Regions from separate parts of the Massilibacterium senegalense genome, predicted to be linked through region 3. Evidence: riboswitches for the same ligand, from Rfam matches in the RefSeq annotation. Region 3 holds a riboswitch; each other region holds the start of a gene.

Region 1 (2,274 bases), 1.3 Mb from region 3:
TGTTACGTAACAAAGCATAGCAGTGCCGTGCCAAGCAATCATTGCTGCTCCAATAGCAGATGTAATATGGTCATAGCCTGGTGCGATGTCTGTTGTTAATGGACCTAATGTATAGAACGGTGCATCGTGACAAATTTCACGTTCTAAGTCGATATTTTCTTTAATTTTATGCATAGGTACGTGACCTGGACCTTCAATCATCACTTGTACGTCATGTTTCCATGCGATTTCTGTTAATTCTCCTAATGTACGTAATTCTGCAAATTGCGCTTCATCGTTTGCATCCGCAATAGAACCTGGACGTAACCCGTCACCTAGTGAAACAGAAATATCGTACTGTTTTAAAATGTCACAAATATCTTCAAAGTGAGTGTATAAGAAATTTTCTTCGTGATGTGCTAAACACCAAGCAGCCATAATCGAACCACCGCGTGATACAATTCCTGTTGTACGTGCCGTTGTCATCGGAATATAACGCATTAACACACCAGCATGAATGGTAAAGTAGTCCACACCCTGCTCTGCCTGTTCAATTAACGTATCACGGTACACTTCCCACGAAAGGTCTTCTGCTACCCCGTTTACTTTTTCTAATGCTTGATAAATCGGTACTGTCCCTACAGGAACTGGAGAGTTACGAATAATCCATTCACGTGTTGTATGAATATTTTTACCTGTTGATAAATCCATAATCGTATCAGAGCCCCAACGTACTGCCCATGTCATTTTTTCTACTTCTTCAAAAATAGATGACGTTACAGCTGAGTTTCCAATGTTTGCATTAATTTTCGTATGGAAATTACGCCCGATAATCATCGGTTCTATTTCAGGGTGGTTAATATTTGCTGGAATAATCGCACGTCCTGCCGCAACTTCTGAACGAACAAATTCAGGATCCATCCCTTCACGAATGGCGATATACTCTATTTCAGGTGTAATCATTCCTTTTTTTGCATAATGCATTTGGGTTACATTTTTTCCTGCTTTCGCACGAAGTGGATGTTCGTTTGAATATTTGAATTCTTCTGTGTTTTTTAAATGTTCTTCTGTCGTAAATCCGTTATCAACCGGAAGTACTTTACGACCTTCATAACGTTCTACATCCCCGCGTTCTTCAATCCAAGAAGCACGTAATTTTGTCAACCCTTCATAAATATTAATCTCGCAACTTTCATCGGTATACGCACCGCTCGTATCATAGACACGAATTGGCTCATTTGGTGTCTCACCTTGGTCATTGACCGTTGGTGAAAGTGCAATTTCACGAAATGGAACTTGAATGTCTTCACGCGAACCTTTTACATATACTTTTTTACTGCTTGGAAACGGTTGAATGATTTGTTCTTTTTCCATGTTTATGTAGCCTCCTATATTTAATGTGACTACTACCGAGACCGCGGATACCAGGCGAATACATAAAAAAAACGACCCTCATTTTATGAGACCCGCTTATAGACGCCAATGTAAAATAGACGATTGTCTATTGTTACACTACTTTCCTACGCTGGTATGATCCAGATCAGGTCCAAAGGGTTTAGAAACGTCAAACATGTTTCAATCTCAGTCTATACTCATAGACACCCCTAGTAGTACACGATATTAACTTCGCCACCATCATAACATTCATAACAGTCATTTGCAACCATATTTTTGAAATCAATCTTTTGACCTATTTTTCTACAATTCTTTTTTTAATGGAGCGAGTTCTTGACGAAGCCATGTACCGCACGTATATCCGTCATTTTGCAGCTTTTCTACGCGAACGTTTTTTTCTATTTTTCCATCTCGTAACAATACTAAACAATCAAACAATGGTTCAAGCTCGAGTACGTCATGGGTAGCGATAATAATGGTTTGTTTCTCAGGTTCGAATATCGCAATGATACTATTGATCCACGCTTGACGAATATGTTGGTCTAAACCAGAAAGGGGCTCATCTAATAATAAATACGGAACATCGCACGCTAATGCTAAAGCAAGATTAATCACCTTTTGTTCCCCTTTCGAACATTGCCCCATCCTTTGTCCTTTAACGATTGGTATCCATTTCTTCAGTTCCATCCACTTTGCATCGTTAAAGCTCGGATGTTGCAAACGATAATAGTCGATCCATTTTTCTACTGACATAAATGGATAAAAAGACGATTCTTTCGAAACGTACCGAACTGATGCACCACTCGTTCTGTCTATCGCTTTTCCATTAATCGACAACGTCCCTTGATTTGGCTTCTTTAAACCAGCCATTAGTTGGAGCAAAGTCGTTTTTCCTACTCC
Region 2 (2,274 bases), 480 kb from region 3:
CTAGTTTTCTATTAGAAGATGCATACAAGCAACAAAAAAAGTGGGCTATTCCTGGGTATATTCCAAAAAAAATCGTAAAACGAGAACAGCTAGAGGAAGCGGTCGAGAAATATCACCAACATCCTGACTGGTTTTGTCGACATAATAAAGTAGATGAAACATATTGGAATATTTTAATGCCCGTTTCTAAAAGAATGATGAAAACAAAGCAACCATATCATTCAAAAATTTGCGAAAAACATATTCAATTTTTATGTACTGCTTTTCCGTTTGTTCAAAAAAAAGTGATTGGTTACTCTCGGTTAAATAATCCCATCTATGAACTGAAAATCGGAAGAGGGAAACGCACTGTACATTTTAATGCGTCCTTCCATGCGAATGAATGGATAACATCTGCTCTTTTGATGAATGCTGTAAAAGAATATGTGTTTCAGTTAATCGATTACGAACAATGGAAAGAAAAAAACATGCGTGTATTATATGAAGAGATAGTAGTTTCAATCGTTCCAATGGTTAATCCTGATGGGGTTGATTTAGTCATAAAAGGGTTGCCAGCTGCCGGTCCTTTTCAATCGTATGTTTCTTATGTCAATAATGGAGTCGATACTTTTTCTCATTGGAAAGCTAATATTTGTGGGGTTGATTTAAATAATCAGTATCCGTCATGTTGGGAAAAAGAACAATACAGAAAACCGAAACATCCTGCTCCTAGAGACTTTCCAGGTTATTCCCCCCTATCGGAGCCAGAATCGATTGCAATGGCTAAACTTGTGGAACAAGAACAAGTTGATCGGTTAGTTGCGTTCCATTCGCAAGGAGAAGAATTTTATTATGGATATTTAGGACATGAACCTGAAGAGTCCACAAGGATAGCAGCGGAAATAGAACGTGCAAGTGGATATAAAGCAGTGAAAACAATCGATAGTTATGCGGGGTTTCGTGATTGGTTTATTCATCACTATAGACGTCCTGGTTTTACGATTGAAGTAGGCCGTGGGGAAAATCCGTTACCTTTAGACGATTTTGATAAAATGGCCGCAGAGACTTTCAAGATATTTTTAGCGAGTCTTGGTCTGTTTAGTTGAAAGATTCGTTTTTTTTTGTCATAATGAATGTAATATAACAGAAAGTAGACTAGGGGTGCCAATATGGCTGAGAGAGGGAAACTTCAACTCTATGAACCTGAACTGGTTAACACCAGCGTAGGGAAGTCGACTGATAGCATATATTAGCCGTTAAAAAACCTACGTTTGTTTTTTAACGGCTTTTTTATTTGAGATAGGAGGCTCATCGGATGAAGGAATTTAAACTTTATGCGATTACTGGTGAACAATTTCACCCGAATCGTCCATTGGTAGAAGTAATGGAAGAAGCAATTCGTGGGGGAGCAGATTTTATTCAATTACGTGATAAAAATAGCTCCAAAAAAGAGGTGTATGAAAAAGCATTGCAGTTACGCGCATTAACCGAAAAATACGAGGTACCTTTTGTGATTAACGATTATGTCGATGTTGCATTAGCAGTTGATGCAGACGGGGTTCATTTAGGACAAGAGGATTTACCACTTCAAGTAGCAAGAAAAATTTTAGGACCTAATAAAATTATTGGAATCTCAACGCATCGCATCGAAGAAGCTCGCGAAGCACAACAAAACGGAGCGGATTATATTGGAGTAGGTCCAATTTTTCCTACTAAAAGTAAAGTTGATGTAGTAGATCCGGTAACAACAAAATATATTGAAGAAGTAGTGAAAGAAATTACGATTCCGTTTGTTGCCATTGGAGGCATTAAACTTCATAACGTAGACCAAGTGTTACGTGCAGGAGCAACAAGAATTTGTGCGATTAGTGAAATTGTCGAAAGTAAAAATGTAACGAAAACATGTGAACAATTTATCCAAAAAATAGACGCATATGAAAAATAGGAGATGTGAACAGTGAAAAAGAAAGATGATCTTGTCGTTGGTGGTAAAACATTACAATCTCGTTTTTTTCTAGGGACAGGTCGTTATCCGAACCCTTTTATTCAAAATGAAGCGATTCGTGCAGCGGAAGCAGACGTGTTAACCTTTGCTATTCGACGTGTCAATTTAGAACATCCCGATGAAGATGCCATTTTACAACACTTTGAAAAAGAATTTGTTTACTTGCCGAATACTTCTGGAGCAAAAACTGCTGATGAAGCGATTCGTATTGCTAGATTAGCGAAAGCGAGTGGACTAAGCGATTGGGTAAAAGTGGAAATTAGTGTGCATGAAAAAACATTGCTCCCAGA
Region 3 (2,274 bases):
AAAGACAAACATATAAAATAAAGGCGGAACCAAAAAAAGAAGGAACGTTGTATCAAGAACAACAATTATGGATTGATCAAAAAACATGGTTGCCTTTAAAACTGGAAGCTTCAATGGGAGATATAAATGTCAAATATGAAGTAAAAATGATTAATTATTCCCCAATGCTTAATGAAAAGTTATTCGTCTTAAAAGTCCCAAAAGATGTCGTGTTCAAAAAAATGGAAGACACGATGTCTTATCAAGATGTAACGTTAGCCGAAGCAAAGAAAGCAATTGGTTATCCCTTTTTATATTTACCGAATGAATCTTCCATATCAATGGAAAAAATAGAAAAGTTTGAAATGACACTTGATGGTGAAGAAATAACAGAAATTAGTATTTACTATTTTAAAAATAATGCCCCTTATTTTACGATGACTTTTTTTGAAAAGACAGAAGCATTAGAAGAGTCCCTTGGATTAAAAGAGGTGACTGTTAGAGGGAAAAAAGGGGAAATGATGGATGATCAAATTCGTAATTTATCGTGGGTAGAAGAAGAACTAGTGTATTCGATTGATTTTGAAGATGAGTCATTAACATTAGAGGATATGCTAACATTAAGTGAACGTTTTGTTTTTTATGAGTAAGAAGTGCTATACTAAAAGAAAAACATCATGCAATCACTAGGGGAGCTTGTAGCTGAGAGGATATGTCCGACCCTTGGAACCTGATCTAGGTCATACTAGCGTAGGGAAGTGGTAAAGTAAATCATCTTGATTAGATTATTAGACCACTTTCATTTGTTGAAAGTGGTCTTTTTTGATGTGGGAGGAGCAAAAAAATGAAACTAACAGAACAAGTAGTATTAGTGACAGGCGGAGCACGCGGGTTAGGGAAAGAAATTACGAAAGCATTTGCGGAAGAAGGGGCTAAAGTCGTTATCAACTATTTCAGCAGTCAAGAAGCAGCGGAACAACTAGCATCTGAAATTGGTAGCGAAAAGGCTGTTGCTATTCAAGCGGATGTTCGTCATCCACAGGACGTACAAACAATGTTTGAAAAAGCTGCAAACTATTTTAACCAACCAGTATCTACGGTAGTAAATAATGCGTTAGTGAATTTTAAATTTGATCCAATTAATCAAAAAAATGCCGAAGAAATTGAATGGGAACAATATTTAGGGCAATTTGAAGGTAGCGTAAAAGCTGCATTAAATACAACGAAGGCTGCATTAGCAGGAATGAAGGAACAAAAATTTGGTCGGATTATTAACATTGGGACAAATTTATTCCAAAATCCAGTCGTTCCATATCATGAGTATACAACAGGAAAAGCAGCATTACTTGGGTTTACAAGAAACATGGCTCGTGATTTAGGTCCACATAATATTACGATGAACATGGTATCAGGTGGATTATTAAAAACGACAGATGCAAGCCGTGCCACAACGGATGAAGTGTTTGAATTGATTCGTCAAAGTACACCGATGCAACAAGTAACGACACCGGAAGACTTAGCGCAAGCGGTTCTGTTTTTTGCTTCCCCATGGGCTCGTGCGGTTACTGGTCAGAACTTAGTAGTCGATCGCGGATTAGTAATGGATTAATGGTAAAAGTTGAAGTCAACTTCTTGTTGCTTCAACTTTTTTTAGTAAAAATATACCCCGTCATCTATTCAGACTGTATATGAAATGAGGGGAGCGGAAACGATAAACGTACACTCCTTATGTGTATAACGATGATAAATTAGAGTCTAATCGTGAAAATGAAAAATAAAATTTAATGGTTGACAATTTTACATGAGTAGAATAATATACATGTAGGGGTATTGATTACGCCGTTTTTTTATCAAAATAAATATACCCAATAAGGTATGAAGAAGGGGTGAAAACATGGATATAGGCTTTATTGTACTAATCTTTATGATTGGATTTGTTGGATCGTTCATTTCAGGAATGGTCGGTATTGGAGGATCCATTATTAAATATCCGATGTTGTTGTATATTCCACCACTTTTAGGATTTACAGCATTTACTGCCCATGAAGTATCAGGTATTAGTGCCATCCAAGTATTTTTCGCAACAATTGGTGGTGTATGGGCATATCGTAAAGGTGGATATTTAAATAAAAAATTAATTATTTATATGGGTACCGCAATTTTATTAGGTAGTTTTATCGGTGGATACGGTTCTCGTCTTTTAGAAGAAAATATGATTAATGTCGTGTACGGTATTTTAGCAACAATTGCAGCTGTGATGATGTTTATACCGAAAAAACAAATCGATGACATTCC

What was found. A riboswitch is a leader RNA that binds a small molecule or an ion and turns the genes downstream of it on or off. The one in region 3 is predicted to bind thiamine pyrophosphate.
Region 1: linked by a shared signal. The riboswitch ahead of thiC (phosphomethylpyrimidine synthase ThiC) and the one ahead of BN1372_RS10925 (3-oxoacyl-ACP reductase) in region 3 are both predicted to bind thiamine pyrophosphate.
Region 2: linked by a shared signal. The riboswitch ahead of thiE (thiamine phosphate synthase) and the one ahead of BN1372_RS10925 (3-oxoacyl-ACP reductase) in region 3 are both predicted to bind thiamine pyrophosphate.

The regions. Positions count from the first base shown of each region.
Region 1 covers NZ_LN831786.1:251,097-253,370, reverse strand. The annotation lists gene thiC (phosphomethylpyrimidine synthase ThiC) at 1-1,353, opposite strand, end outside; TPP riboswitch at 1,480-1,595, opposite strand; gene BN1372_RS04645 (ATP-binding cassette domain-containing protein) at 1,678-2,274, opposite strand, start outside.
Region 2 covers NZ_LN831786.1:1,044,476-1,046,749, reverse strand. The annotation lists gene BN1372_RS08645 (M14 family metallopeptidase) at 1-1,085, shown strand, start outside; TPP riboswitch at 1,127-1,226, shown strand; gene thiE (thiamine phosphate synthase) at 1,295-1,924, shown strand; gene BN1372_RS08635 (thiazole synthase) at 1,937-2,274, shown strand, end outside.
Region 3 covers NZ_LN831786.1:1,524,059-1,526,332, reverse strand. The annotation lists gene BN1372_RS10930 (LolA family protein) at 1-629, shown strand, start outside; TPP riboswitch at 658-753, shown strand; gene BN1372_RS10925 (3-oxoacyl-ACP reductase) at 824-1,588, shown strand; gene BN1372_RS10920 (sulfite exporter TauE/SafE family protein) at 1,874-2,274, shown strand, end outside.